2 regions of the Novosphingobium sp. GW821-FHT09E05 genome follow, and region 1 is predicted to be linked to the other one. Evidence: riboswitches for the same ligand, from Rfam matches in the RefSeq annotation. Region 1 holds a riboswitch; the other holds the start of a gene.

Region 1 (4,596 bases):
CGACTCCCGCTACCTGTCGACGGTCTACGATTCGCCCGGCTACGGCGGCATCGCCGGCTACGCCCCGCCGCGCCAGTTCGGCGCCTCGGCCAGCTTCGACTTCTGATGCCAACCTTTCTTCGTCGTTCCCGCCTGCGCGGGAATGACGAGCGAGGGGGATATTGCGCCCGAACCTTCACGAAAGACACGATCATGAACCGCGTAGCAGGCAAAGTCGCCCTCATCACCGGCGGCGCTTCCGGGCTCGGCGCCGCCGACGCGCGGTTGCTGGCGGCGGAGGGCGCGCAGGTCGTCATCACCGACCTCCAGGCCGACCTTGGCCGCGCGGTCGCCGCCTCGATCCCGGGCGCGCTGTTCCTCGAGCACGACGTGCGCGACGAGGCGCAGTGGCGCGCGGTGGTCGAACAGACCGTGGCGCACTTCGGCAGGCTCGATGTGTTGGTCAACAACGCCGGCCTCGTGCGCTTCGGCAATGTCGAGGACTGCGATCTCGACACCTTCCGCCTGCAGATGCAGATAATGGTCGAGGGCTGCTTCCTGGGCTGCAAGTCGGCACTGCCGCACATGACCAAGGGCGGCGGCGGCTCGATCGTCAACGTCGCCTCGGTCGCGGCGCTCAAGGGCATCAGCGCGATCCCGGCCTACAGCGCGGCGAAGGCGGGCATCCTGGCGCTCACCCGCAGCGTGGCGGTGCACTGCATCGAACAGGGCTACCGCATCCGCGTCAATGCCATCGCGCCCGGCGCGCACGACACACCGATGACGCAGGCCGCGCTCGCGCAATTGCCACAGGACAACGCCGGGCTCGACCAAGTCAACGCGCATGGGCAGGGCAGTCCGGAGGACGTGGCCAACCTCGTCCTGTTCCTCGCCTCCGAGGAATCGCGGCAGATCACCGGGACCCACATCGTCATAGACAACGGGGAGACGGTGGGATGAACATCGGTCAGGTTGCAGATGTCCAGGCCATCGCCAACGTCCTGGCGGGCCACAGCCGCGCTGTCGACCGCGCGGATAAGGGCTTGTTGGCGGGGTGCTACCACGATGACGCCACCGTCGATTACCGCTTCTTCGAAGGCACCGCGCGCGATTTCGCGGCAATGCTGACGGGCGCGCAGAAGGCCGGGCCGGTGACGCTCCACCGCACCGCGCAGATGGGGATTGAACTCGACGGCGACCGCGCTGCCTCGGAAAGCTACGTCATGGCCTATGCCTCGAGTGCGGGAGAAGCGGGGCCGGCCACCCAGCACCTTATCTGTGGCCGCTACCTCGACCGCCACGAGCGGCGGGGCGGCGAATGGCGACTGAGCCACCGCACTTATGTTCTCGACACCAATGTGAACTGGATCGGCGGGAACGCTCTGCCCGGCCTCGGCGGGCTTGACCATCAGGTACCGATAGGCGGGCACGGCGCCGCCGACGCCGGGATCGCGCTGCTCACGCAGGCGCGCGCGAAGAACAGGACAAAAGGAGCCGAGCCGATGAGCCATGACGCGAACATGATCGACGCCGTGATTGCGCGCCAACAGATTGCCGATATCACGATGGCCTATTGCCGGGGGGTGGACCGGGCCGATGGCGCCTTGCTGGGGAACGTGTTTCACGACGATGCGAGCGTGGTCAGCGGGGCCTTCAACGGCAGCGGTCGCGATTTCGCCAAGGCGATCTGTGCGCTCGTCGAGCAAAGCTATGAGCAGACCTTCCACTCCATCGCCAACCAGTGGATCGAGGTGGAGGGTGACGGCGCCGTGGGCGAGACTTACGTCATCGCCGTCTCGACCGGCCGCGACGGAAACGACACCCTCACCGGCGGCCGCTACGTCGACCGCTTCGAGCGCCGTGCCGACCGCTGGGCGATCGCGGAGCGTACCTTCGTGCTCGACTGGTCGCGCACGGAACCCAGCACGCGCGACATGACGGGCGGCATGTACGGCGCCCTCGACCTCCATGGCTGCCGGGGGCAGGGAGATCCGGTCTACGCCTTCATGGGCAGGTGACTCCTCCACGATGCCAAGCCATCGAACGTCTTGCAGTTGCGCCATCCTCTGTCTAAGGCGCTCGCAGTCGAAGTGCCCAACAGTACTTCGGCAAGATCGCGCTGGTGCCCCGAAAGGGGCTTAATAGGGAACACGGTGAGGGCTTGATTGTCCGAATCCGAGGCTGTCCCTGCAACTGTAAGCGGCGAGCGCGATGCACATGTGCGGCGGGACAAGGTTCCACGCCGCCAGCCACTGGGCCGGACGCTAAGTCATGCGAGGCCTGGGAAGGCCGTGCATCGACGCAGTGACCCGTGAGCCAGGAGACCTGCCCGCGCATGGTCGCTCTTGCCTTGGTCCAGGGGATGGCCGCGGCACGGAACTCCGTCTGAGCGACGCATGTGCGGCGAGGGCCGCACCGGCACATGTGCCGGGCGCTCATGGCGTCCGTCCGGCGCGTGGACCGGCCGTTCGCGCGGAAGCCCTCGTCAGTTTCGCTGGCGCCGACGGGGCTTTTTGCAATGCAATCACGATACGTTTCGCACACGGCGCTTGCCGTCGTCCTCCTGCTCGCGCCCTCCGTGGCCATGGCCGAAGAGGACGCGGATTCCATCATCGTCACCGGCAAGAGCGTCGAGGAGACGCTGCCGCAGGAACTCAGCCGCTACGGTAGCGACCTCTATCAGGTCAGCGAGCAGGATATCGACGACCGGGGCGCAGTCGATGTGGCGGCGGCGCTGCAGACGGTGCCGGGGCTCTACGTCATGCCGGGCAACGGGCCGTTCAGCTACGTCGACGTCTCGATGCAGGGATCGCGTACGCAGGACGTGCTGTGGACCGTGGACGGCATCCGCATCAACAACCGCCTCTACGGCGGCACCTCGCCCAACGACACGCTGCCCGCCAGCATGGTCGAGCGGATCGAGGTGCTGAAGGGCGGCGAGAGCCTCTTCTATGGCACGCAGGCGGCAGCAGGCGTCATCAACGTGGTAACCCGTTCGTTCAGCGACGAGTTCGGCGGTCAGGTCAACGCTCAGGTCGACAGCCGGGCGGGCACCAATGTCGACGGCTACGTCCGGGGTAGCCTGGGCAGGCATCGCTTCGTCGCCTGGGGGTCGCACAACAGGTCGGAAGGCTACCGGCCCTACAGCGAGATGGAGCCCAGTGCGACCGACCGCAAGCGTGGCTACGACCTGTGGTCGATCGGCGGCAAGTACCAGTACGACTTCAATTCCGATCTGCTGCTGAACCTGCAGTACCAGCACACCGAGGCCAAGCTCGACAACCTCTCCGCGATCCGCGTGCGCGAAAGCCGCAACGACCGCAACGAGGAGATCGCCAGCATCCGCCTCGACTACGTCGGCAGCGAGACGGTGCAGTTCTTCCTCAAGGGCTACTACCACGACTGGAACACCGCCTACGTCCAGATCCGCAACGACCTGGCGACCGGCGAGCCGGTGGTGATCTACCCGGCCGGGACCTATTGGGGCTACAAGGACTTCGGCGGCAGCGCCGTGGTCAAGCTGCGGCCGCATAGCGGGCTGGAGTACCTCGTCGGCTACGACTTCCAGAACTTCAAGGGCCGCGACGACGTCCTGCTGATCGGCAAGACAAAGGAGAAGGTCCAGGCCGGCGTACTGCAGGTGCGCACCACCGACGACCTGTCGGACCGCGCGCGCCTGTCGGCGGGGCTGCGCTACAATGACGGCAGCGGATCGAAGAAGACGGTCTGGAACGTCTCGGGCCGCTTCGACCTGAGCGAGGACCTCTATCTTGAGGCCAACGGCGGAACCTCATTCCTGCTCCCCAGCGCGTCCCAGCTCTACCAGATCGATCCGTGCTGCGAGAAGGGCAACCCGAACCTCGAGCCTGAGGAAAGCCTGGGCGTCAACGTCAGCATCGGCGGCCGGTTCGCGGGCGGAACCTTGACGTGGCAGGCGACGGCTTTCGCGCGGCGCATCGATAACCTGATCGACATCGACTATAACGATCCGGCCTATCCTGACGGCATCTACACCAACGTCGATAAGAAGGTGAACGTGCGCGGCGCCGAACTGCAGCTTGGCGCCAAGATTGGCGACGGGTGGGAGCTTTCGGCAAGCTACACCTACACCCGCTCGCGCAATTCCGGCTCGGACCTCCAGCGCGACCGTACGCCCGAACATCTCGCACGCGGCGGCATCGCCTGGCGCCCGACCGAGATCCCGTTCGGCGCCAACGTCTCGGTCAACTGGGTGGGTGACACCTGGCGGACGGTTTCCGGCTTCGGGCGGCGCAACTACGGCCAGTACCTCGTCGTCGACGCGGGGCTGCATATCTACCCCGACGGCGACGCACGCCGTCACCGCTTCGGCGTGAACATCGAGAACCTGTTCGACAAGGACTACGCCTCGGGCCTGGGATCGGCGCCGCGCGACAACGGCAGCGGGCGCTTCCTCTACTCCGTGCGCGGCGTGCCCCGGACGCTGCGGATGAGCTACGGCCTGGCGTTCTGAGGGAGGGGGCGATGACCTTGCGTCCGATCCTTTTCCTCCACCGCTGGCTAGGGATCATCGTCGGCGTCGTCATGACGGTCTGGTGCCTGTCCGGCTTCGTCATGATCTACTCGCCCTATCCCCGC
Region 2 (4,596 bases), on a different contig from region 1:
CCCGGCGCGATGCCGAACAGGCCCGGATCGGCGAGCGGATTGCGCAGGTACCCCTGCATCGCCGCACCCGAGACGCCCAGCCCCGCCCCGATCACCAGCGCCAGCGCCGCGCGCGGCAGGCGCAGCTGGAACAGGATCAGCATCGCATTGCGCGTCGAAGGGGCGAAAGGGTCGATCCACACGCGCCCGGCCAGCAGCGATAACGGCACCGCCAGCACGAGCGCGGCGATCAGCAGCAGGATGAGGCGTCGGTTCAAGGCTGGGCCTCTGGGATGGTCGGGTTGACGGTATGGACGTGGCTCAGCGCGGTTGTCGCGGCTCGCGGCGCCGGGCGCGGCGAAGCCTGCCCGGCGATCTGCGCGCGAACCTGCGCCAGCCGCGCCACCGCGCGCGGGATGGTCGGCCCGCCGCACCACAGCAGCGAGGCATCGAGCGGGGCGCGGGCCGTGCCGGTCAGGTGCGCAAGCGCGGGATGGCGCAGCATCCGGTCCTCCTCGGCGGCGGGGGAGCCGACCGTGAAGATCACGCGCGGCGGATCGGCGAGCACGCGTTCGAGCGGCAGGTAGTCGGCCTGGGCCAGCCCGCGCGCGGCGGCGGCGTTGACGAAGCCGGAACGCGCCATGAGGTCGGCGACGAGCGTATGCTCCCCCGCGACGATGCCGCCCGACTGCCAGACCAGCGCGGGAATGCGCGCGGCGCCGGGCGCGGGCGCGGCGGCTTCCAGCGCGAGGTTCATGCGGCGGGTCAGCGCCTCGCCCGCCTTGCGGTTGCCGGTCAGCGCCGCCAGCGTGCGCACCTGCTCCAGCGCCTGCGGCATGTCGGACGGGATCGGCTCCAGCACCACGCGCATGCCGAGATCGCGCAGCGCCTGCGCGGTGGTGGGCGAGAGGAAGCTGCTGGCCACCACAACGTCGGGCTTGAGCGCCGCGATCTCCTCGACCGCGCCCGACACGGCCGCGAACCGGCGCGCGCGGGCGATGTCCATCGAAGTCGCGGACGGGTCGTGGCTGTAGTGCGAGATCGCCAGCAGCTGCCCGGGATACGCCACCTCGGCCAGCACCGCGTCGGTGCAGGGGTTGAGCGAGACGATGCGCGGCCGCGCGGCATCGACGACGGGGGCGCCCGGCCCGCAGGCGGCGAGAGTGAGGGTGAGGGTTAGAGCTAGCAGAGCGGCGACGGGGCGCATGGTCATCCCCGCCCCCATCTTCGTCGTCCCTGCGAAGGCGGGGACCCATCTGAGGTCGCTTCGTGTGGCCCGGCCATCAGATGGGTTCCCGCCTTCGCGGGAATGACGAGGTGTGGGTGTGCGGGTCGGAAACGACGACCCCTGCCCCGAGGGAAGGGCTGCCCGGGTCGGCCCTGTAGCGACCGACCCTGCCGTCACATCTTCACGCGGACGCCGGCGTAGGCCGAACGGCCGGGCGTGCCGTAGGTCCGCACCGTTTCGTAGTGCTCGTCGAACAGGTTCTCGACCCGGCCGTAGACCTCGACGTTCCCGGTGACGGCGAAGGCCGCGCGCAGGCCGGCGACGACATGGCCGCCGACGTACTGCGTGTTCGCGGTGTCGTCATAGCGACCGCCGCCGACCCGCAGGTCCGCGCCCAGCTTGAGGCCCAGCTCCCACGCCTTGTCGATGCTGGCGTAAAGGTTGGTGCGCGGCCGGCGGGCAAGGCGGTCACCGGTCAGCTCGTTGGTCGCGTCTAGGTAGGTGGCGGCGATGTTGACGTCGAAGCCTTCCCAGTTGGTGACCTGCATGCCCAGTTCCACGCCCTGCGCCCGTGCGCGCCCGACGTTGTAGTAGTTGAACTGCGTCAGGTCGTAGTCGATCAGGTTTTTGGTCTTCCTGTCGAAGTAAGTCACCGTGAAGGCACCGGTTCCCTGCGCGAAGGGCAGTTCCACGCCGGCATCCCAGCTCTTGGAGGTCTCGGGATCGAGCGCGCGGAAGCCGGCGTTGCTGTAGAGCTGGTAGAGCGAAGGCGCCTTGAAGCCCTCGCCGTAGCTGGCGCGCAGGATCGGGGCCTCGTCGCCCTCGCCCAGCACCCAGGCGCCGTTGGCGGCGAAGGTGGTCCTGTGGCCGAAGTCCTCGTGGTCGTCGTAGCGCAGGCCGCCGTTCAGCGTGAGGCCCGTCAGCGGACGCACCGTGAGGTTGCCGTAGTAGCTGTCGAGCGAGGTGCTGTCCTTCGAGCCGTAGTTGTCGTCGAACTTCTGCTTCTCGGTCTCGGCGCCCAGCTGGACGCTGGCCATCTCGATCGGGGCGAAGGACAGCTGGCCTTCGAAGCGCTCGGTGCGGCCGTTGGTCTCGTAGGGGCCGAACACGGCGTCGTCCGACACGCGGTTGGTGTCGTTGATGCCGTAGCCGATCCGCGCCGAAAGCCGGTCCTCCAGCCCCGAATACCGCACGTTGGCATAGCCCAGCGTGTCCCGCTTGCGGCCCACGTTCAGCGCATCGGCGCCGGTGTTGTCGTAGTCGTAGTCGCCCTTGGTGTAGAAGCCGCCGGCATCGACCGACAGGCCCTGCGCCAGTTCGACCTGCGCGCGCGCATTGGCCGACTTGCTCTCGAAGCCGTCCTTCTCGGTGGCGCCTCGGCGCTCATTGAAGGCGGAGTAACCGTCGCCCTTCAGCCAGTTGCCGCCGAGCGTCAGGCCTACCGGGCCGACGAGGCCGGCGGCGGAAGCGCTCACGTTCCGGCGGTCGCGCCAGCCGTATTCGGCCTGCGCGCGGGCGGTCCACTGCTCGGTGGGCCGTGCGGTGATGAAGTTGATGACGCCGCCGATCGCGCGGCTGCCCCACAGCACGCCCGACGATCCGCGCACAATCTCGACGCGGTCGAACTGGCCGATCGTCAGGTTGCCGAAGTCGAAGCCGCCGCCGACGTCACCCGGATCGTTGATGCGCACGCCGTCGATCAGCACCAGGCTCTGCGCGTTCTCGGCGCCGCGGACGAAGACGCTGGAAGGCTGGCCGAAGCCGCCCGACTGCACGACGCTGACGCCGGGAATGCGCGCCAGCACGTCGGTGGCGCTGGTCGCCTGGAAACGCTCGATCTGGTCGCGGGTGACGACGCTGACCGACTGCCCGACCTGGGTGACGGGGGTGGGCTCGCGGGTGGCGGTGACGACGATCTGGCCGCGCTCCATGCGGATGGCGGCGGGATCGCCCTCGTCGAACACGCCGGCCTCCTGCGCCATCGCGGGAGTGCTTGCCGCCAGCGCGGTGCCGAGCAGAAACAGGTACTTCATTATATGTCCTCCGAACCTTGAACGTGTCTCGCCGTTCATGGCGGAGGCCTCGCGCGCCCCTCATGGCACGCGGACCCGCTGCACCCGGAACACCCCGTCCGGCTGCGGAACGACCATCCTGGGCAGGTCTCCTGGCTCCCGGATCATCGCCCGCCCCCGCCTTCCCAGCCATGAGGCCAGTGGCGCGATGGAGACGGGCTCTCCGGTCACAGTTGCGGGGGCAGCGCCGGCAGTTGCGGCCGGCTTCCCTCTTAGGCCCGGCAAACCGGGCACCCATGACGTGAGAGCGCCGATAGTGCGGAGTTGCACGGTTTGCAAGCGAACCGTCATCCCTGCGAGAGCAGGGATCGCTGACCGAGCCGAGCAGGGATGCAGGCGGTGCATTGCCTCAAGGCTGCCCGGCGGTCCCGGCGTTCGCCGGGATGACGGCTATCGGCAATTTCTTAAGGCCTTAAGCGTAGAGCCCCGCCCTGTACCGCAACGGGACGGCGACGAATGGCGGGATGCGCCGCGCGGCTTGCGCAGCTAGGCCCGGTGCTGCCGAACTGCGCCCATGCTTTGACAGGAACCGAGTGCCCCCAGCCGCCGCCTTTTCCGAACTCCCGGCCGCTCCGGCGGACGCGCGCGGATTCGATGGCTGGGAACGCCCGCGCGACTTTTCGGGCCGTTTTGCCCGCCGCGCGCACGGCATCGGCCGCCACCCGCTGAAGCTCCATCGCCGCTGGACGCTCGGCGTCGCCGCGCTCGCCGCCGTGGCGCTGCCCGCCTTCGCCGCGCCCGACCGCTTCGCCATCGCCGACGCGGGGACGCAGGACACCCCGGTCGCGCCGATGCCCTTCGAGCAGGCGGGCGCCAGCTTCCCCGGCTCGGCGTTCTATTACCTCGACAGCGAGGTCGCCCCCCTGCGCGTGGGCGAGGGCATCCACTCCGACGCCGACGACGCGGTTTCCGGCCCCGGCCCGATCGCCCGCGCCTTCCGCATCGACAACTCAGGCGTCGACCGCAGCCGCGCGCTGCAGTGCCTGACCGCCGCGATCTACTACGAAGCCGCGAGCGAAGCCGACGCCGGCCAGCGCGCGGTGGCGCAGGTGGTGCTCAACCGCGTCGCCCACCCCAGCTATCCCAAGACCGTGTGCGGCGTCGTCTACCAGGGCTCCGAGCGCTCGACCGGCTGCCAGTTCTCGTTCACCTGCGACGGCGCGCTGGCCCGCCGCCCGCAGCGCCTGTTCTGGGACCGCGCCGAGGCCGTCGCCCGCGCCGCGCTGGCGGGCTACGTCTACGCGCCGGTCGGCCTCGCCACCCATTACCACACGGTCCAGGTCAGCCCCTACTGGGCGCCGAGCCTCAATTACCTCG

The links. A riboswitch is a leader RNA that binds a small molecule or an ion and turns the genes downstream of it on or off. The one in region 1 is predicted to bind cobalamin.
Region 2: it holds a riboswitch for cobalamin, as region 1 does, so the genes downstream of both, AC07M9_RS03775 (TonB-dependent receptor plug domain-containing protein) here and AC07M9_RS15665 (TonB-dependent receptor plug domain-containing protein) in region 1, are expected to answer to the same signal.

The regions. Positions count from the first base shown of each region.
Region 1 covers NZ_JBWKOQ010000003.1:273,315-277,910, forward strand. The annotation lists gene AC07M9_RS15650 (TonB-dependent receptor) at 1-106, shown strand, start outside; gene AC07M9_RS15655 (SDR family oxidoreductase) at 193-939, shown strand; gene AC07M9_RS15660 (nuclear transport factor 2 family protein) at 936-1,997, shown strand; cobalamin riboswitch at 2,083-2,326, shown strand; gene AC07M9_RS15665 (TonB-dependent receptor plug domain-containing protein) at 2,498-4,471, shown strand; gene AC07M9_RS15670 (PepSY domain-containing protein) at 4,483-4,596, shown strand, end outside.
Region 2 covers NZ_JBWKOQ010000001.1:805,992-810,587, reverse strand. The annotation lists gene AC07M9_RS03785 (FecCD family ABC transporter permease) at 1-257, opposite strand, end outside; gene AC07M9_RS03780 (ABC transporter substrate-binding protein) at 254-1,192, opposite strand; gene AC07M9_RS03775 (TonB-dependent receptor plug domain-containing protein) at 1,381-3,240, opposite strand; cobalamin riboswitch at 3,345-3,532, opposite strand; gene AC07M9_RS03770 (cell wall hydrolase) at 3,711-4,596, shown strand, end outside.